Regions from separate parts of the Streptomyces nodosus genome, predicted to be linked through region 1. Evidence: riboswitches for the same ligand, from Rfam matches in the RefSeq annotation. Region 1 holds a riboswitch; the other holds the start of a gene.
What was found. A riboswitch is a leader RNA that binds a small molecule or an ion and turns the genes downstream of it on or off. The one in region 1 is predicted to bind fluoride.

Region 1 (10,541 bases):
TCCGGACGCGCCCGCGGGCGAGTTCGGCTGGACCATCGACGGCTACAACGGCCTGGTGGACCTGGGTACCGCCAAGGACCACGACGGCGACTACTTCCAGGCGGACGGCCGGATCAACCCGATCCTGGTCTCCGACAACCGCCGGTCGCTGGCTCCCTGGTCGATCTCGGCCAGCGTCGGTGACTTCAAGGACGCCGACAAGACGTTCTCCGGTGCCTACCTGGGCTGGACGCCGAACGTCCTGGAGGACGGCGCCGGTGCCAAGGCCAGCGGGGTGGTGGCCTCCGGCTACGACGACCACGGCGCGGGTCTGTCCGTCTCGCGCGGACTGGGCTGGGCCGACCAGGGTCACCCCAAGGGCAAGGCCAAGCTGGGCGCCGACCTGGATCTGAAGATCCCGGGCAGCGTCAACAAGGGCGCCTACCGCGCCACCCTGACGATCACTGCGCTGAGCAGCTGACCGGCAGAACCGTTTCACCGGCGGGGGTGGGCACCTTCCGGCGCCCGCCCCCGCCGTTCGTTCCGCCCCGCTCCTTCGGCTCCGTATCCGCCGCCCGTTCCGCACCCGCCCCAGACCGCCCGAGGACCCCGATGAACGCGCCCCCGACACGCCGCAGCACCACCGCGGCCGCTCTCGTCCGTACCGTCGCCCTGGCCCTGCTCGCGGCCCTGGCGCTCACCGGGCTGTGCGCCGGCCCCGTCGCGGCCGCCGACGGTGACGTCACCTGGACGGTCCGGACCGCCCCCAACGCCTATGGCACGGCGCGGTCGAGCTTCAGCCACGGCATCAACCCCGGCGGACAGATCAAGGACGCCATGATCGTCGCCAACCGTGGCACCTCCCCGCTGACCCTCGCCGTCTACGCCGCCGACGGCTACACGACCGACGCGGGCCAGCTCGACCTGCTCACCAAGGACAAGAAGTCCCGCGCCGTGGGCGCCTGGGTCCACGCGGACCGCGACAGCATCGTGGTCCGGCCCGGCAAGGCCGTCACGGTCCCCTTCACGATCAGCGTCCCGGACAACGCCACCCCCGGTGACCATGTGGGCGGCATTCTCACCTCCCTGAAGCAGTCCGACGACGCCGAGGGCATCAATGTGGACCGGCGCCTCGGCATCCGGATCAAGCTCCGGGTCAGCGGTGAACTCAAGCCGAAACTCGCGGTCGAGGACCTGCACGTCGACTACGACGGCTCGTTCAACCCCTTCGCCAAGGGCGACGCGACCGTCACCTACACCGTCCACAACACCGGCAACACCGTCCTGTCGGCCCAGCAGAAGGCCTCGCTCTCCGGCCCGTTCGGATGGCTGCGCACCGAGGCGGGCGCCATCGCCGCGCCGCCGGAACTGCTGCCGGGTGAGCGCTGGAAGGTGACGGTCCCCGTGCACGGGGTGGCGCCCGCCGTCGTCCTGTCCGCGACCACGACCCTCACCCCGCTGCTCACCGACGCCTCGGGCTCCACCACCTCGCTCAAACCCGTCGAGGCCACGGCACACGGCTGGGCCGTTCCCTGGACGCTGCTGCTGTTCCTCGTCCTCCTGATCGCCGCCGCCGTCGGGGCGTTCCTGCTCTCCCGCCGCAACCGCGCGCGGCGGGCGCTGCGCGAGGACGCCCGGGTGCGGGACGCGGTCGAGGAGGCGCTGCGCGAGCACACGCCGCAGCGGGACTGACCGGGCGCGTCCCGGGGCCCCGACAGGCACCGTTCACCCCGTCGCGACGCCCGGCACGACAACACCCGGTGCGAGGCCGGCATCCGCACGGGGCCCGCGCCCGCGCCGGGGCGTCAGGCCGGCCTGTCCGGGTCGGTGTTCCTGAGGGCGAGCACGGCGACATCGTCGTGGTAGCCGGTCTGCAGCCGGACCAGCAGGCTGTCGCAGAAGGAGTCCAGGGGTGAGGAGGCCAGGGCGCCCGCATGCTGGCGCAGCCGGGTCAGACCACGGCCGATGTCCTCGCCGGGGCGCTCGATCAGCCCGTCGGTGTACAGCAGCACGGTGGCGCCGGGCTCCACGACGATCCTCGCGTCCGTCCTGGCGGGACACGGGTCCAGACCGAGGATCGGGGCGTGTCCGTCCTCCAGCAGCCGGGTGGTGCCGTCCGGCAGCATGAGCAGGGGCGGCGGGTGTCCGGCGTTGGTCCAGGACAGTGGGCGCCCGGCGTCCGTCGGGGCGTGGAGCTGGGCGATGACGGCCGTCACCAGCTCGACGGAGGTCATGCCCTGCATGACGCGGTCCAGCCGGCACATCACCCCGGCAGGGGGATCCCCGCTGTCGTAGGCCAGGGCCCGCAGCATGTTGCGCAGCTGCCCCATGCGGACCGCCGCCGTGAGGTCGTGGCCCATGACATCGCCGATCACCAGCATGGTCGACCCGTCGGGCAGCGCGAAGGCGTCGTACCAGTCCCCGCCGACCTCGGCCCCCGCCCGGGCCGGGGCGTACCGGGCGGCCAACTGGAGGCCCGGGAGGCCGCGCAGGTTCGGCAGCAGGGAGCGCTGGAGCTGTTCGGCGGTGTTGCGCTGGAAGGCGTACAGCCGGGCGTTCTCCACCGCCAGCCCGGCACGGCGGCCGAGGTCGGCGGCAAGTTGCCGGTCCTCCTCCTCGAAGGGCGCCCCGGGGGAGCGGATCAGGGTGAGCGCCCCCAGGGTCTCGCTGCGGGCCCGCAACGGGACCACGAGAACGCATCCGGCGTCCAGCACACGGTACAGACGCCGCTGGACGGCACCCAGTGATCCCGGCTCCCGCGAGCGCGCCGGGTCCTCGAGAGTCATGGGACCCGCACCGCGCAGGACCCGGGACAGCGGGTCGGCCGAGTCCCCGAGCCCGGGCATCGGCCCCTCGGCCAGCGCGCGGACGGCGCGGTCCGGGTCGCGGTGCGTGACCGCGATGCGCCGCACCCGGTCCCCGTCCAGGAGGTCCACCACACAGGCGTCGGCGAACTGCGGCACCAGGCGCTGGGACATCCGGCGCAGGGCGTCCTCGGCGTCGAGATCCAGGCTGCCGGCCAGGGCGACGCTGATGTCGGCCAGCAGGCGCAGCCTCGAGGGTCCCCCGGAGAGATCGGGACCGGCCCCGGAGCGTGCGTGGTTCATCGCCCCGGCCCCGATCCCGGAGCACATGGGCACCGGGCCGTCGCACCGCGCCGGGGCGTCCTGGACGCGGTCCGCCGGCCGATGCGGCCCTGTACAGCCTCGGTCATCACATCACTCTCCGCATACACCGCTCGCTGCCCCGGCCCGGCCGGAGACCCATCGGCACCTCCAGTGTGATCCGACGATCCCTCCCGGGGCGCGGCGTACACGAGCGGCGTGCACGACGGACCTGCCCGCGCGTTCTCCGGCGCCCCGGCAACCGGCACCGCCGCCATGTGCACGGATGGCGGAACTCGCACGGATGGCGGAACCAGGGGGGCGCGGAGCACCATGGAGGTGGGCGATGAGGCTCGCCCTCGACCGCACATCCCGTGCTGATGGCCTCTGCTGCCGGACGGTCGCCGATAGGCCCGTCCACAGGCCGTTTCCCCGAGCCGGGAGGTGCGGTCCTTGTACCGCGACGTCGTCGAAGAAGTCGTCGAAGAACCCGCCCGCGCACCGCGCCCGGTGGACTGACCCGGACGGTGCCGGTCCGGTGGGCGGCAAGGAGCACGGCGAAGGGCCCGCGGCAGGGCGGTGGCCCGCTGCCCCGGCCGGCGGCACGGCAGCGCGGTTCGTCCTGCTCATCGGCGTCGTCAGCCTGTTCTCCGACATGGCCCACGAAGGCGCCCGCGGCATCACAGGCCCCTTCCTCGGCTCCCTCGGCGCCGGCGGGCTGATCGTCGCGACGGTCGCCGGCGGCGGTGAACTCCTCGGCTACGCCCTGCGGTTCGTCTTCGGCCGGCTCGCGGACCGCACCGGCCGCTACTGGCTGATCACGGCCGTCGGCTACACCGTGCAGATGGTCGTGGTGCCGCTGCTGGCACTGGCCGGGAACTGGCCGGTCGCGGCCCTGCTGATGATCGCCGAACGCAGCGGCCGTGCGCTGCGCAACCCGGCGCGGGACGCGATGCTCGCCCACGCCACCGCCGAGCTGGGGCGCGGCCGCGTGTACGGCGTACGGGAGGCGCTGGACGCGGCCGGGGCGACGGCCGGGCCGCTGGTCGTGGCCGGAGTGCTGTCCCTGCACGGCGGCTACCGAGGGGGTTTCGCCGTGCTCGCCGTCCCGGCCGTCCTCACGCTGCTGGTGCTGGCGAGAGCCCGGCACACCTGTCCCCGGCCCGCGGATCTGGACGTCGAGCAGAGCGTCCCCGGCCCCCGGGGCACATCGCGGGCCTTCTGGATCTATCTGGCGGCCATGGGGCTGATCGCGGCTGCCTACGCGGACTACCCGCTGATCGCCTACCACTTCGGCAGGGACCGGGTGATGCCCGAGGCCTGGATCCCGGTGCTGTACGCGGTGGCCATGGCCGGCGAGGCGGTCGCGGCGCTGCTGCTCGGCCGTCTCTTCGACCGGTGGGGCCTGAGGACGGTGGCGGGCGCGACCCTGCTCACCGCGTGCTTCCCGCCGCTGGTCTTCCTCGGCGGCGTCCGCCTCGCGGTCGTCGGTGTGCTGCTGTGGGGTCTGGGCGCGGCCGCCCAGGAGTCCATCGTGAAGGCCGCGGTCACCGGCATGGTCGCCGCCGACCGCCGGGCCTCGGCCTTCGGCTTGTTCGACACCGGTTTCGGGGTGTGCTGGTTCGCCGGCAGCCTTGCGCTGGGGGCGCTCTACGACCGCTCCGCGATCGGCCTGGTGATCTTCTCGGTCGTGCTGCAGCTGGTCGCCGTACCTCTGTTGCTGGCCGTGCGGGGCGCACCAAAGCGGCGCCGGAACCGCTGGCGGGACCGGCTCCTGAGGAGCACCCTGGAGGGGAGTGGGCGATGAGGCTCGCCCTCGACCGCACATCCCGTGCTGATGGCCTCTGGGAGCGACAGCCGCTGTCCGGCGGCCCGGCTGTGGAGGCACCGCGGATGTACGTGTACACGATGCGCAAGGCCCGTATGGCCCACGGCGACAAGACCGTCCTCGACGATGTCACCCTCGCCCTCCTGCCCGGCGCCAAGATCGGCGTGGTGGGTCCCAACGGCATGGGCAAGTCCACCGTCCTGCGGATCATGGCGGGGCTGGAGCGGCCGACCGAAGGGGACGCCTTCCCAGCGCCCGGCATCGGCATCGGGATCCTGGAGCAGGAGCCCCGGCTCGACGACTCGACCAGTGTCCAGGGCAATGTCGAACAGGGCGCCGCGGAGATCCGGAGCATGCTGCGCCGCTACGCGGAGGTCACCGCGCGTCTCGGTGACGGCGACGGCGAGCAGACGCAGGAACTGCTGGACGAACTCGGCTCGCTGCAGGAGACCCTGGACCACGCCGAAGCCTGGGACCTGGACTCCCGCCTGGAACAGGCCATGGACGCCCTGCGCTGCCCGCCGCCCGACACCCCCGTGACGGAACTCTCGGGCGGCGAACGACGACGGGTCGCCCTGTGCCGGCTGCTGCTGTCCCAGCCGGACCTCCTGCTGCTGGACGAGCCCACCAACCACCTGGACGCCGAGTCCGTGGCCTGGCTGGAACAGCATCTGGCCGACTACCCCGGCACGGTGGTCGCGGTCACCCACGACCGGTACTTCCTGGACCATGTCGCCCGGCGGATCCTGGAGATCGACCGCGGGCACGCCTATGCCTACGAGGGCAACTACTCCACCTATCTGGCGACCAAGGCGGCCCGGCTGCGGGTGGAGGGCCGCAAGGACGCCAAACGGCAGAAGCGGCTGGCGGAGGAGCTGGCCTGGGTGCGCTCCGGCGCCAAGGGCCGTCAGGCCAGGTCCAAGGCACGGGTGCAGCGCTACGAGGACCTGGCGGCCGAGGCCGCCGAGCGGCGGAAGCTGGACTTCGAGGAGATCCAGATCCCTCCGGGCCCGCGCCTGGGCAGCCTGGTCCTGGAGGCCGGCCGGCTCACCAAGGGCCACGGCGACCGGCTCCTGATGGAGGATCTGTCGTTCTCCCTGCCCCGGGGCGGCATCGTCGGCGTCCTCGGCCCCAACGGCGTCGGCAAGACCACCCTGTTCCGGATGATCGTCGGCGAGGAACAGCCCGACGCGGGCACCCTGCGGCTCGGCGACACCGTCCGGATCTCCTACGCCGACCAGAACCGCGCCGGGCTGGATCCCGCCCGGTCCGTGTGGGAGGCGGTCTCCGGCGGCCGGAACGTCCTGCGCATCGGGGACGTCGAGATGCCCTCGCGGGCCTATGTCGCCGGCTTCGGCTTCAAGGGCGCCGACCAGCAGAAGCCCGTCGGTGTGATGTCCGGCGGCGAACGCAACCGTCTCAATCTGGCCCTGACCCTGAAGCAGGGCGGCAACCTTCTGCTGCTGGACGAGCCGACCAACGACCTGGACGTGGAGACGCTGGCCTCACTGGAGAGCGCGCTGCTCGACTTCCCCGGCTGCGCCGTGATCACCGCGCACGACCGGTGGTTCCTGGACCGGGTCGCCACCCACATCCTGGCCTGGGAGGGCGACGCCCACTGGTTCTGGTTCGAGGGCAACTTCGCCGACTACGAGGCCAACAAGATCGAGCGGCTGGGCGTCGAGGCGGCCCGGCCGCACCGGGTCACCCACCGTCGGCTGGTCCGTGGCTGACCGCCAGGACAGGAGGCCGCGCCATGACACACCTCGACCACGATGCGGTGGCGGCGGTCCGTGTCGCCCAGCTCACCGTCATCAACGCCAAGTGGCACATCCTGGAGGAACAGGCCCTCCGACGGCTCGCCCCGCTGCGCGGCCTGGCCTGCACCCCGCTGTTCCCCGGCCACCCGGTCATCCAAGTCGTCGCCTGCGGCGGGCGGTTGCTCGGCCGGGCCCGACGGCATCACAGCGGCCGTACCACGAGTTGGATCGCCGTCCCCGCCGGCACCGCCCGCGAGATCGGCGCGTACCGCACCCTGCACGGCGCCGTCCGTGCGCTGGCCCGGCACGCCGGCACATCCCGCCACCGGGTCACCGAGACCCCCGCCCCACGGGCGCGGCCGGAACCGGCCGGACCGCGCGCGGGACCCGGCCGGGTGGGCCGCCAGGGACACGGCTGAGGTCTCGGCGCCAGGACAGACCGGAACGCCGCGGAGCACCGCCGTCACACCGAGGAGAATCATGTCTTTGCGGATCAGCCACCTGCACGCCGTGGAGATCCTCGACTCCCGGGCCCGCCCGACCCTCGCCGTCACCCTCACCACCGACGACGGAACCCGGGTACACGCCGGTGTGCCCTCCGGGGCGTCCACCGGTACCCGGGAAGCCGTCGAACTGCGGGACGGGGACCGGGGCCGCTACCACGGCCAGGGCGTTCTGGCGGCGGTCGGCCATGTCAACGGCGAGATCGCCCGGGCCCTCACCGGCCGCGCGTTCGCCTCGGCCGCCGACGTCGACCGGGCCCTGATCGAGCTGGACGGCACCGGGACCAAGGCCCGGCTCGGCGCCAATGCCGTCGTCGGCGTCTCGCTCGCCGTCGCACGCGCCGAGGCCGCCCTCGCCGGACGGCCGCTGTGGGCGCACCTCGCCCGGATCGCGGGCACCGAACCCCGCCTGCCCGTACCGCACTTCAATGTCGTCAACGGCGGCGTCCACGCCCCGGGCGACCTCGACTTCCAGGAGTTCATGCTCGCCCCGCTGGGCGCCCCCGGCCTGCCCGAGGCGGTCCGTGCCGGAGCCGAGATCTACACCGGGCTCAAGGCCCTTCTGTCCGCGGGCGGTCACACCACCGGCCTCGGCGACGAGGGCGGCTTCGCCCCGGCGGTCGACCGCCCCGAGAAGGTCCTGGAGCTCCTGGTGGAGGCGATCGACGCCGCCGGGTACCGGCCCGGCCGCGACGGTGTCGCCCTCGCCCTGGACCCCGCGGCCGGTGAGTTCCGTGCCGGTGACCGCTATCGGGTGGCGGGGGAGGAGCTGACCAGCGATCAGCTGATCGACCGCTATGAGGAGATCGTCGAGCGTTTCCCGGTGTGGTCGATCGAGGACGGCCTGGCCGAGGACGACTGGGACGGCTGGGTCCGCCTGACCGACCGCCTCGGCGACCGCGTGCAGGTGATGGGCGACGACATCTTCGTCACCGACCCGGCCGTCATCACGGAGGCGATCGACAGAAGGGTCGGCAACTCCGCCCTGATCAAGGTGAATCAGATCGGAACCGTCACCGAGACCCTGGAGGCGTTGCGCGTCTGCCGCGAGGCCGGCTACGCCCGGATGGTCTCCCACCGCTCCGGCGAGACCGAGGACGCCTTCATCGCCGATCTGGCCGTCGGCACGGGCTGCGGCCAGATCAAGTCCGGTGCGCCCGCCCGCGGGGAACGCGTCGCCAAGTACAACCGGCTCATCGAGATCGGTGAGGAGGACCGGGCGCTGCCCTTCGGCCTCACCACCGGCTGAGCCCCGTTCCGGCCGGGTGTTCATGGGGTGTGTTCGGTGCCGGGCCGGGTGGGGGTGGTGGGGTCGGTCTCGACGGGGATGAGAGGGCCGTTGGTCGTGATGATGGAGGTGAGGGGGTAGACGGGGCCGCCGGTGTTGCCGAGGGCGAGCAGCGGGGTGTCGTCCTGCTGGCGCTGACCGAGATAGAGCCATGTCTGGCCGTGGCGGTCGAGGTGGGCGCGGGCGAGGTCGTAGACACGGCCTGCCAGGTGGAACGGTTCGCGGGCGGCCTCTGCGGCTTCGTCGAGGAGGCGGGGGACCTCGTGACCGGTGAGGTGGACGTCGACGCCGTCGATGTGTCCGGTGGCGGTCTGGGCGTCTCCGGTGCGCACGGTGGGTGTGGCGAGCGGGGCACCGATCAGGGCCAGCCAGTATTCCCAGTCGCTGAGCGAGAAGGCGCGGATATGGACGGCGATGTGGTCGTGGTCCGGGACGATCTGCAGCACTTCGAGCCGGCCGGCACTGCCGGCCTGCAGCATGGCCGCCGCGGCCACCGCCCTGACCTGTCTGTCGCCGGCGGTGCGCGGGTCGTCCGCAGCGGCGGTCCGGGCGGCCGGGTCGATCATGCCGGACTGCCGGGCCGGGGGCACCGTGACCGGTACGTCCGCCACTCCGCGCGGGGCGGCGTCGGACGGGGCGTTCGTGTCGTGGAATGCCGGGCCCGCGAAGGTGTCGGCGGCCCCGTGGGCGTCCCGGATGTCCTGAACCGCCTCGGGGAGGCTGTGCGGTGTCTGATGCTGTTCCTGCAGCCGTCTGAGGGCCTGGGCGCCGCCGGTCTCCACCAGCCGCCCGTGGGCGTGCAGGCCGGCGATGAACTGGCGGGCCAACTGGGTGAGCCGTTCGGTCAGTTCACGCTCGATGTCGGCCTCGGCGCGGTCTTCGGGGGTGGCCGTCATGCCGCCGCCCCCGTGTAGACCTTGCGGAGGGAGTCGAGCGCGCGCCACTGGAGGGTCTTGACGGCGGCGTCGGTGGTGCCCATGGTGCGGGCGGTCTCGCTGATGGACAGCTCACCCAGGAACCGCAGCCGGATGACCGCCTGCTGACGGGGCGTGATCTCGGACAGGGCATCGAGCAGGTCGGCCAGGGTGAGGGCGGACAGGGCGGTGTCCTCGGCGGTGTTCGCCGGGACCGCCCAGGCGTCCTGCACACAGGTGATCTGGTCGACGAAGGTCAGACGCCGTGTCGCGGCGACTTTGAAATGGTCGGCGACCACATTGCGGGCGATCGTGCACAGCCAGGCACGGATCGGCGTACCCGTCCACCTGAAGGTGCCGATCTTGGCCCACGCCTTGACGAAGACATCGGCGGTGAGATCCTCGGCCAGTGCCGGATTCGACCTGACGCGGTGACCGACGAATGCGGCGATCATGTCGTAGTGCATCCGGTACAGCTCGCCGAATGCCTCCCGATCGCCTTGCTGGGCGCGGGTGATGAGGGCCGGTTCCCTCGTGGTGGGGCCGCTGGACACGGCCTGAGCCTCAGAGATCAAGGCCTGCTCCCGATCGTGAGTGGATGAAAGATGGTGGGCTGGTGTGTGGTGGGATCGCCGTGGTCCGCGGCCCGGTCCGGGGGTCTTCCGGGCTGTCAGCGCCGTGCACGCCCCCGCCCGGCTCCGGCCGCCGCCGGCCGTGGGCGCGGGACGACGGTCGGCCGCACGGTCAGCGGGTCGTCGTAGACGAGCATGTCGAGCTGGAGCTGGTAGGCGTCGCGCAGCGTCCACAGCGTGGCCAGGCTCGGCTGTTTCGTCCCGGCGGCGAGCCGGTGGAGCGTCGACCTGCTGATACCGGTGCGCTGCGCCACGTCGGCGACACTCTCGTCACCGAACTCCCTGGCCTTTACCAGGAGCTTGGCCATGTGGAGGCGGAGCATGGTCAGGGGACCCCCTCAGCGACTTGCATCCGTACGGCTGACCCGCACGCACGCAACGTATGGAAGTTGCCAGACTGAAGTGACGCAAGGGTATTTTGATTCGCACACAGGTACGAGATCGACCACTTGGCCTGCGGGTATGTCGATCTAGGCCCTTGACCTGCAAAGGTGCACGCATGCAACTAGTTTGTTGGTGCATGCATGCGCGCT
Region 2 (10,541 bases), 300 kb from region 1:
CGAACGCGTCCGCGTCCAGCGTGAGGGCCTCGTTGGCCGCCTTCTCCTTGCCGATCGTCGTCTCACCGCCCTCGGCCCGGCCGGCGGAGCAGAAGCTGCCGAAGCCGTGGGTGGGCAACACCGGTGTCTCGTCGGGCAGTTCGGCGACCAGTCGATGGGCGGAGGCATGCTGGGCGCGGGCCAGGCGCTCGGTCAGGCGCGGCTCGACGAGATCCGGGCGGCCGACCGTGCCGATCAGCAGCGAACCGCCGGTGAACACCGCCACCGCCGTCCCGTTCTCCTCCAGCACATAGGAGGTGTGGTGCGGGGTGTGCCCCGGCGTGGCCATCGCCCGCAGAGAGACACCCGCGTCGGCGTCCACGACGGTGGTGTCGCCGTCCCGCACGGGTATCCGCTCGAAGGCGACCGTGGCCGCGGCCGGCACCAGATAGGCGGCGCCGGTGATCCGGGCGAGCTCCAGGCCCCCGGTGACGTAGTCGTTGTGGAGGTGGGTCTCGACGACATGGGAGATCCGCACCCCGCGCCGGGTGGCCGCCTCGATCATCCGGTCCATGTCACGGGGCGGGTCGACCGCCACCGCCGTGCGGGCACCGCCGGCCAGATAGCCGCGGTTGCCGAGTCCTGTCACCTCGATGGTGTCGACGAAGAACATGCCGGGCACTCCTTTCCACCGATTGATTACCCCCGGGGGTATGTCGTCGACGGTAGCACGAGTACCCCCGGGGGTATTTTCGGGGTGAGGGGGATCCCATTTCCACCGCGGGGAAGCGGGATGCCGGTGCCCGACGGTCACGGCCTGACGCGCGGGGTCACCACTCCGCGTCGGACCACTGCTGCCGTCTGAGACCTCGCAGATCAGGGTGCGGTCGCGCAGCAGACGGACCCGGCGGACGGCCTCGGCCTCGCGGGGCACGTCCCAGTCGGCCGTCTGCCCGGGAGCGAGAACGCGGGTGCGCGCGACCAGCAGGGCGATGCCGTCGCCCGCACAGGAGGGGGCAGGGCCTCGAGCACCGCCCGGCAGGTCTCCTCCGGTGTGCGGACGGGCCGGGCCAGTGCCTCGCGCAGCAGCTCCAGGCCGACGCCGATGTCCCGGTCGCGACCCACGATGAGCCCGTCGGCACAGAGGACCAGCCGGCTCCCCTCGGGCAGCCGGAGTTCGGCGGTCTCGAAGGGCAAGCCACCCAATCCCAGGGACGGCCCGGCCTCCATTTTCCTCCAGTCGCCCGGTCGCGTTCCCCGGCGAGGCGAGGCGCGCGCCGGGGGCGGGCCGGTTCCGCGCGGGCCGGTTCCGCGCGGACCGGGCGTCGCGTGCGGCCCCGCACGCGGACGGCGTCCCGGCCGGGGCCGGGACGCCGAGTCTCTGGGGGCGGGTGCCCGCGGTGTTACGCGTTGCGGCGACGGCGTACGGCCAGCATGGTGCCTCCGCCGACCGCGATCAGGCCGGCGGCGGCTCCGCCCACGGCCAGGGTCCGCTCGCTGCCCGTGGCCGCGAGCCTGTCGTAGTGGTGGTGACCCCGCCCGTCGTGCCAGCGGTGGTGGTGCCTGTCGTGCCGGCAGGATCCGTGCCGCACCACCCGGATACGGGTGGAGACGCTCCGGAAGGGGCTGCGGGCGGTGAGTCTGAAGGTGTGCCAGCCGGGGCGCTCCCGCCTCGGGATGGTGACGGACCCGGTCACCCTGCCCTCGCGGTTGGCCCGGAAGTGGCCCAGAACGATCGTGCGGGACCGCAGTTCCGCGGTGACCCGCTGATGTCTGGTGAATCCCCTGCCGATGAAGCCGACCGAGCAGCCGGCCGGCACCACGGTCCGACTGAGAGACAGACTCGGGGGCGGCGGCGGATACGGGCCCGGGTGCGCAGAGGCAGTCTGCGCCCCCATCAGCGGGCCGGCGATGAGTGCGGCAGCTGATGCCGCCGATGCCAGCGCAACCCGCCATCTTGGCGACGTCGTCATCTTTGTTCACTCTCCTCTTCGATCTCGATTCGCGTCAGGCTGCGCAGCGTCAGCCGTATCGAGATCCATATAAAGGCAATAAAAGGGACATAACGAAGCGACTGGCGCGGCGTCAGTCACAACACACCGAATGGGGGAGCCCTTCTGACGTCCCGTCATGAGGGAGCCATGCGCGCCACGGCACGGCGACCACCGATCGCGCGGGGCCGGTGACCGCCCGCCCGGTCGTGCAACCTTGCACAATTGCAAAATTCTGCAATTTCCTACATCATGGATACCTGGTCGCGCCGTCCTCACCGAGCGCGACCCCACGCAGACGGCAGGCACCGGCCGCGCCGGCGCCGCCGCGACGCGGCCAGGGCGCCCTCCTCCCGGCACCGCACGACCGCGTGCACCCAAGCAACCCCCGACCAGGAGGAGACACGGCAGTGCCGGTCCCGCTGTACCAAGCCAAGGCGGAGTTCTTCCGGATGCTCGGACATCCCGTGCGGATCCGCATCCTGGAACTGCTGCAGGACGGGCCGATGCCGGTGCGCGATCTGCTCGCCGAGATAGAGATCGAGCCCGCCGCCCTGTCCCAGCAGCTCGCGGTGCTGCGCCGCTCCGGGATCGTGACCTCCGTCCGCGAGGGGTCCACCGTGGTCTATGAACTCGCGGGCGGGGATGTGGCGGAGCTGATGCGCGCCGCCCGAAGGATCCTGACCGAGATGCTGGCCGGGCAGAGCGAGTTGCTGGCCGAGCTGAAGAAGGCCGAGGTCCCGAACCGGTGAGCACTCTTGTGACCCGGGGCGCCGCCCAGGTCCGTTCCCTGCTGCCCTCGCGTGCCGACCTCGCGGTGGTACGCCGCGATCCCCGCCGCGACCTGCTGTCCGGCCTGACCGTGGCGATCGTCGCGCTGCCGCTGGCCCTCGGCTTCGGGGTGTCCTCCGGCCTGGGCGCCGAGGCGGGACTTGCCACCGCGGTCGTGGCGGGAGCCCTGGCCGCCGTCTTCGGCGGGTCGAATCTTCAGGTCTCCGGTCCGACCGGGGCGATGACCGTCGTGCTGGTGCCGATCGTCGCCCAGCACGGCGCCGGCGGTGTCCTGACGGTCGGTCTGATCGCCGGTGTGCTGCTGCTCGGCATGGCCGTGGCGGGGCTGGGCCGCTATATGGCCTATGTTCCCGCGTCGGTGGTGGAGGGCTTCACCCTCGGCATCGCGCTGGTGATCGGCCTCCAGCAGGTCCCGGGCGCGCTCGGTGTCGCCAAGCCGGAGGGCGACAAGGTCCTCGTGGTGACCTGGCGCGCCGTCGAGGCGTTCGCGAAGGCACCGAACTGGACCGCCGTCGCACTGGCCGCCTCGGTGGCGGCGGTGATGCTGGTGGGGGCACGGTGGCGGCCGGCCGTGCCGTTCTCGATCCTCGCGGTGATCGCCGCCACCCTCGTCGCGCAGCTCTTCCATCTGGACGCCGCCGCGCCGATCGGTGATCTGCCCTCGGGACTGTCCGCTCCCTCCCTCGGCTTCCTCGACCTGTCGGCGCTGGAGACCCTGCTGCTGCCGGCCGTCGCGGTCGCCGCGCTGGCCGCGCTGGAGTCCCTGCTGTCCGCACAGGTCGCCGACGGCATGACGGTCGGACAGAAGCACGACCCCAACAAGGAACTCTTCGGCCAGGGCCTGGCGAACATCGCCGCACCGCTGTTCGGCGGTGTGCCGGCGACCGGCGCCATCGCCCGTACCGCGGTCAACGTCCGCAGCGGCGCCTCCTCCCGGCTGGCCGCCCTCACCCATGCGGCGATCCTGGCGGTGATCGTGTTCGCCGCCGCCCCGCTGGTGTCGAAGATCCCGCTCGCCGCGCTCGCCGGGGTGCTCATCGCGACCGCCGTGCGCATGGTCGAGGTCGGCTCCCTGCGCGCCATGACGCGCGCGACCCGTAACGACGCGGTCGTGCTGGTCCTCACCGCCGCCGCCACCCTGGCGCTCGACCTGGTGTACGCGGTGCTCATCGGACTGATCGTGGCCGGGGCGCTGGCGCTGCGGGCGGTGGCCCGCCAGGCCCGTCTCGACCAGGTCGACTTCCGCCCCGATCTGCCCGGCGAGCACAGCGACGAGGAACACGCGCTGCTCGCGGAGCACATCGTGGCGTACCGGATAGACGGTCCGCTGTTCTTCGCCGCGGCACACCGCTTTCTGCTGGAGCTGTCCGAGGTCTCCGGCGTCCGGGTGGTGATCCTGCGGATGTCCCGGGTGACCACCATGGACGCCACCGGTGCCCTGGTCCTCAAGGACGCGATCGAGAAGCTGAACCGGCGCGGCATCGTGGTGATGATCTCCGGGATCCGGCCCGGCCAGCGCCAGGTGCTGGACTCCGTCCAGGTGCTGGATCGACTGCGTCTGGAAGGACGGGAGTACGAGACCACCCCCGAGGCGATCGCCGGGGCTCGCAAGCATCTGGAGCACGCCGGGCTGCTGATCCCCCGTCAGACACGGCAGGCCGCCCGATGACCGTGCTCCCCGCCCGGCGTCCGACGACCGAGGCGCCGGGGGCGGGGGCCTTCTGGTGACGCCCCGGCTGGAAGCGCTGCCGCTGCGCCATGTACTGACCATGCCCACCGTGGGATCGGCCGTACGACTGGCGCGGGAGACGGCGGAGATGGTGCTGACGGAGTGGGGGATCGCCCGCCGTCATCCGAGCGTGGACCCCGCGCTGCTGATCCTTTCGGAGCTGGTCACCAACAGCGTCCGGCACGCCGCCGCCGTGTCCGGGAACGTGACCGTCATCTACGCCGCGGGCAAGGACACCTTCGCCTTCGCCGTCCATGACCGCCACCCCTATCAGCCGCCCCTGTACGCGGCGGGCACCGGGAACACCGGGGGCGGGCTGGCCACGGTCGTCGAACTCACCCTGTTCCTGGGCGGAACCGCCGTCGTCCGCGGCGACGCCGACGGGGGCGGCAAGAGCATCTGGATCACCCTGCCCCTGTGAGGCGCCGAGGAAGGCGCCGGGCCCGCCCCAAGGGTTCCCAGGGAACGGCGCCATGACCGCGAGCACATCACGGACGGTGACATCAGCAGCTCAAACCCCATGACAGGGGTCCATATTTCCCCAATTTGCGAAGTATGTCGCACCCAGTGCCGCTACCGAGCGTCAGCTACGGTGACGTGCGTCGCGTCGGCCCGAACCGACGGACAACCCACCTTCGACCCATCGGCAGGAGTGAGTGTGAACGTTCGTTTCAGCATGAGCCGGGGAAGAGCACTGGCCGCCGCGGTACTGGCCGCGATCGTGTCCTCGACCGTCCCGGCGTCCGCCGCCGTCGCCGCGGACGGAAGCCACTCGGACCACTGGGGCGTGATCACCCGCAACACGATCGGCTCCCCCGTCGCGGCCCTGAGGAACGGCCCGTTCGGTTCGTTCGGCGTCACGGGCCCCTCCGCCAGACCGCCGTTCGGCACGGGCAGCCTGGGGATCGAGGTGGCGGACAACGCCACCACCCTCGCTCCCCCCAGCGAGAGCGTCGACTTCGGCAATGAGGTCGACTTCTTCGGCGATCGGGTGCTCGGTCTGCAGCAGGTCGGGTTCCATGTGTTCCAGACCAACGAGAACATCACCTACGGCGGTCCGGAAAACATGCCGAACATCAGGTTCGAGATCGACCCGAATGTGGCTGCTCATCCGACCGACCACTACACCTCGATGGTGTGGGTGCCGGACGCCGCCCCGGTGACGGACCGCTGGAGCCCCTACATCGACGCCACCCGGACCGGCTTCTGGTTCCTCTCGGGCGGCGAGACCGCCTGCACCCAGGCCGCCCGCTGCACCTTCGCCCAGCTGAAGGCCTCGCTCAACGACGGCGGCCCGCAGCCGGTCATCTTCAGCGCCGCCGTGAGCAAGGGCCGCGACCACATGTGGATCGGCGCCGTCGACGGTCTGCGGATCAACCAGAACATCTACGACTTCGAGGCCGACGGCGTGAAGACGCGTCGCATCCGCTGACGTCGGCGAGCATCGTTCTCCGAGTCTCCGTTCCTCGGCCGAGGGTGGTCGCCCGTGCCCCCAGCGGGTCGATCGGGCGGGCAGACCACTCCCGGCCGTCGGCGGAGTCCCCGGTCGCACGGAACCCGGCGAGAAGCGTGGCAGAGGTCGTCCCCGAGCGTGCGCTCGTCACCCGTCCCTCCGGGATCGAACACCACACAGGGGAAGCCGCCATGCAGTGCGATGCTCTCGGGATCTATCTCAACGACCATCTGGCCGGTTCCACCGCCGGACAGCTCCTCTCGCACCGCCTGGCCGAGCACCACCGTTCCTCGCCCTACGGAGGCGAACTGCGCCGGGTGGCCGACGGGATCGCGGAGGACCGGCGGACGCTTCTCGGCCTGATGGACGCCCTCGGCGTCCCCGCACGCCACCACAAGGTGTACGCCGGACGCCTCGCCGTCACCGCCCGCCTGCTCAAACTCAATGGGCGCGTGATCCGGAGGCCGGGCCTGAGCACGGTCATCGAACTGGAGACGCTGCGGCTCGGGATCGAGGGCAAGACGCTGCTGTGGCGGACGCTGCGGGAGGTGGCCCAGGACAGGGCGGAACTGGACGAGGCCCGGCTCGAGGAGCTGCTGCACCGGGCCCATGAGCAGGCCGATGTGGTCGAGTCGCTGCGCCGGCGCACGGCCTCGGCGGTCTTCCACCGGCCGCGGCGACGGACCCCCTCCGGGTAGGACCGTCGCTCCGCAGCGCCCCTCCCCTGCCGGGTTGTCTCCGGGCCGGCCGAGAGGACAATGGAGGGGGTGGCGATGAGGCTCGCCGCAACCGCACGACCGGAGCACCGACCGTGCTGATGGCCTCTCCCTGACGAACGGCTCATGGGAGGTGTCGGCGATGGAGGTCACGGTGGCGGTGACGGCGACGGCCGGTTCGCCGTTCGCCCCGCAGGACGGATCGGACGGGTACGACCTGGTGAGCGTCGGATCGATCCGGGTGACCGGATACCCGGTCGGCGCGGGCCGGGTGGACGACACCCTCACCGACGACGGTGAGCCGACCGCCGTTCTGCTCTTGATGGAGGAGCCCGCGCTGCCGGGACAGTCCGTCCGGGCTCGTCCGGTCGCCCTGGTCCATGCCCTGGTGGACGGGAGCCCACGGGCCGAGGTGCTGTGCGTACCCGCGCACGACCCGAACTTCGCCGCCTTCACCGCCCCGGGCGCGCTGCCCGCCTGGCACGCCGACGCGGACACCTTGGCCACCGTCCTGCACCGGCTCGACCCCGGTCATCACTGGCGGGTGACGGGCTGCGAGGGCCCGACTGCCGCCGAGTCGTTCCTGGCGGAGGCCCGGCACAGCTATGAGCGTCTCACCGGCTGCCTGGAGTGACCGGCGCCCACCGCCCTCGCCCTGATCGACCAGGTCTGCCCGACCGCCGCAGGCGTGCCCGCGTGATCGCCCCGTGGACCGCCCCCTCTGCCTGACCCGTCGGCCTTCCTCCGGCTCCTTCGGCCGACGAGCAGGGTCGTCGGGCCGACGGCTCCCGCTCGGACGCCGACCCTCGGCGCCAGGAGCGTCACTGAATCGTCCTAGTATCGGATCGTTTCCGTGGACGATCGTGAAAGAGAGCCGTATGACAGCCACGCCTTCCCGCCTCCAGGACGGCATCGACCGGGCCCACGGCTCCCGCCCGACCGCACGAAGCATCATGAACGCCGGATCCACGGTTCCGGCAGCGGTGGGCACATCGCTGCTGGACGACTTCTCCCTCGAGATGACGGCCAAGGACATAGCGGGACTCGAGGAGGCCCACCCCACGATCCCTCCGGGCACCCGTATCAACATCACCTTCCTCGGCAACGAGGATCTGCCGATGCGCCTGGCCGCCGCCCGCGCGGTCAAGCGGCTCGGCTTCGTACCCGTACCGCACATCTCCGCCCGGCGCCTGAAGTCCCGGGGCGAGCTGGAGCAGTTCCTGGCCGGGCTGAAGGCCGACGGCACCGCGGAGAACGTGTTCGTCGTCGGCGGCGACCCCGCCCGCGCCGAGGGACCGTACGAGGACGCGCTGGCCGTCATCCGCACCGGACTGCTGCGGCACCACGGGGTGCGTCATGCCGGGATCAGCGGCTACCCGGAGGGCCACCCGGCCATCACGGGCCCCGTGCTGTGGTCCGCACTGACGGACAAGCACGCGGCGCTGGGGAAAGAGCTGTTGGCCGGTGACGTCATCACACAGTTCGGCTTCGACGTCGACCCCGTGCTCGCCTGGGTGGAGGAGACCCGCGCGCGAGGCATGGACCTGCCGATCCGTATCGGGGTGCCCGGGCCGGCCGGGGTCAGGCGGCTCACGACGTACGCGGCCCGCTTCGGCGTCGGCACCAGTGCCGCCATCGCCCGGAAGTACGGATTCTCCCTCACCAACCTGATGGGTACGGCCGGCCCCGACCGGTTTCTGCGCGCCCTGGCCGATGGCTACGACGCCGGGCGCCACGGTGTGGTGAAGGTGCACTTCTACACGTTCGGCGGGCTGGGGGCCACCTCGGAATGGATCGCCCGGTTCCGGCAGGAGGGTTGAGACGGCATCCGCCCGGGAGGGCCCGGCGCGCCCCGGAGGAGCCGGGGCGCCGGACCGCCACGCCGTGCGGTCGGCTGGCCGCCGGGGCCGACCGGGTGCTCAGAGGCGGGGGTCCACCAGGATCTTGACGGCCGTCTCGTTGTGGTGGATCAGGGTCTCGAAGCCGTCGCTGACGAGGTCGTCCAGGCCGATGGTCCTGGTGATGAACGGCGCCAGGTCGACGCGGCCCTCCTGCACCAGCTTGATGGTCCCCGGGTGGGAGTTGACGTAGGCGATCGTGCCGCGCAGGTCGACCTCCTTGAGGACGAGCTTCTGCATGTCGATGGACGCCGGCTTGCCCCAGATGGAGATGACCGTGATGACACCGCCCGGCTTCACGGCGTCGAACAGGGTGTCGAGGACGACATTGACGGAGGTGGCCTCGAACGCGACGTCCGCGCCCTTGCCGCCGGTCAGACGCCGGACCTCTGCGGCGACATCGGTGACGGAGGGGTCGATGACATGGTCGGCGACCTTGGTGTCCAGGGCCTTCTGCCGGCGCAGCGAGCTGAGTTCGGAGACCGCGACCTCGACGCCCATCGCCTTGAGCACCGCGCAGGTGAGCAGTCCGATGGGGCCGGCGCCGCCGACGAGGGCGAAGTCGCCGGCCTTCGCTCCCGAGCGCTGGAACGCGTGATAGCCCACCGACAGCGGCTCGATGAGGGCCGCCTGGTCCAGCGGGACGTCCCCGACCGGGTGCACCCAACGGCGCTCGACGACGATCTTCTCCGCGAGACCGCCGCCGCGGCCGCCCAGCCCGATGAAGTTCATGTCGGGTGAGAGATGGTAGGTCGGGTTGTTCTCGCCGGTGTCGACCTCGGGGCGCAGGATGTAGGGCTCGACGACGACGCGGTCACCCGGCTTCAGGTCCTCGACGCCCTCGCCCACCGCGTACACGACACCGGACATCTCGTGGCCCAGCGTCACCGGGGCGGACTCGCCCGAGACGGGGTGCGGATGGCCGGCCGGCGGGACGAAGATCGGTCCGTCGAGGTACTCGTGCAGGTCGGTGCCGCATATACCGCAGTACGCGACGTCGATGCCCACCGTGCCCGGCTGGACCGTGGGTTCCTGGATGTCCTCGACACGGATGTCACCCCGGTCGTAGTAGCGTGCAGCCTTCACTTTGAGCCGACCCCTTCGCCTGTTGACGCCCGCATTTGCGTTGATTTCTTCCGTCGCGCGAGGTATGTCCCTCGTGTGGCGTATTCACGGTAACAGGACGATCCGGGCATCCGCGTCGGCCCTCCGGCCCCACGTGAGGGGGCCGGATGGGCCGGGCCTTCCGGCCGGCTGGCAGGCTGCCGGGTGTGACAGCGCATGAAGCAGTGCACGCGCCGGCGATCACACAGATCAGCCGGGCCCAGGACGCCACAGCGGCCATCAGGCGGGAACTCACCGACTGCTGGACGGCGGTCATCAACGACGGTGGGGCGGTGGTCCCCATGGACTGCCCCCTGCCTCCGGTGACCGCTCCGGTGCTCGAACCGGCGATGGAACGGATCGTGCGGGGTCTTTCCCCGCAGCGGAGCAGGCTCCTGCTGGCGACCGTCGACGGCGCGCTGGCGGGCTGGCTGTTGCTGCGCCGCGAGCAGCATCCCCTGGTGGCGCACTGCGGGGTGGTGAACCACGTCCAGACACACCTCCGCTTCCGGGGCCTGGGCATCGGCGCCGCGCTGATGCGGCACACCACGGTCGTCGCACGCGAGGAGATGGGCCTGGAACGACTGCAGCTCAGCGCGAGAAGCGGTCTGGGCCTCGAGGACTTCTACCGCAAGGCCGGCTGGACCGAGGTCGGCCGGTGGCCGGGGGCGCTGCGGGTGGCGCCCGGCGACGATCGTGACGACATCATGATGACCCTGACCCTGTGAAGCCCCCGTGAAGCCCTGCCCCGCCGTGTGAAGTCATGGCCGTCCGACGGCAGTTGCTCCAGGCGCGTCCCCCTTGACCGCCACCAGCACGGCACTGTCGCCGAACTGCCAGACCGGTGTGACATGGCCGAACCCCGCCCGGCGCAGCAAC

Region 2: linked by a shared signal. The riboswitch ahead of CP978_RS04890 (inorganic diphosphatase) and the one ahead of ettA (energy-dependent translational throttle protein EttA) in region 1 are both predicted to bind fluoride.

What each region holds. Positions count from the first base shown of each region.
Region 1 is NZ_CP023747.1:784,396-794,936, reverse strand. It holds gene CP978_RS03565 (purple acid phosphatase family protein) at 1-460, shown strand, start outside; gene CP978_RS03560 (WxL protein peptidoglycan domain-containing protein) at 592-1,671, shown strand; gene CP978_RS03555 (PP2C family protein-serine/threonine phosphatase) at 1,785-3,086, opposite strand; fluoride riboswitch at 3,417-3,480, shown strand; gene CP978_RS03550 (MFS transporter) at 3,622-4,890, shown strand; fluoride riboswitch at 4,874-4,937, shown strand; gene ettA (energy-dependent translational throttle protein EttA) at 4,977-6,644, shown strand; gene CP978_RS03540 (hypothetical protein) at 6,668-7,090, shown strand; gene eno (phosphopyruvate hydratase) at 7,152-8,423, shown strand; gene CP978_RS03530 (BN159_2729 family protein) at 8,444-9,358, opposite strand; gene CP978_RS03525 (sigma-70 family RNA polymerase sigma factor) at 9,355-9,951, opposite strand; gene CP978_RS03520 (helix-turn-helix domain-containing protein) at 10,047-10,316, opposite strand.
Region 2 is NZ_CP023747.1:1,088,816-1,099,356, forward strand. It holds gene CP978_RS04855 (MBL fold metallo-hydrolase) at 1-652, opposite strand, end outside; gene CP978_RS35515 (SpoIIE family protein phosphatase) at 856-1,176, opposite strand; gene CP978_RS35520 (LPXTG cell wall anchor domain-containing protein) at 1,383-1,802, opposite strand; gene CP978_RS04865 (ArsR/SmtB family transcription factor) at 2,381-2,722, shown strand; gene CP978_RS04870 (SulP family inorganic anion transporter) at 2,719-4,431, shown strand; gene CP978_RS04875 (ATP-binding protein) at 4,532-4,912, shown strand; gene CP978_RS04880 (hypothetical protein) at 5,168-5,923, shown strand; gene CP978_RS04885 (hypothetical protein) at 6,061-6,642, shown strand; fluoride riboswitch at 6,705-6,778, shown strand; gene CP978_RS04890 (inorganic diphosphatase) at 6,803-7,294, shown strand; gene CP978_RS04895 (methylenetetrahydrofolate reductase) at 7,614-8,480, shown strand; gene CP978_RS04900 (2,3-butanediol dehydrogenase) at 8,580-9,644, opposite strand; gene CP978_RS04905 (GNAT family N-acetyltransferase) at 9,830-10,390, shown strand; gene CP978_RS04910 (class I SAM-dependent methyltransferase) at 10,424-10,541, opposite strand, start outside.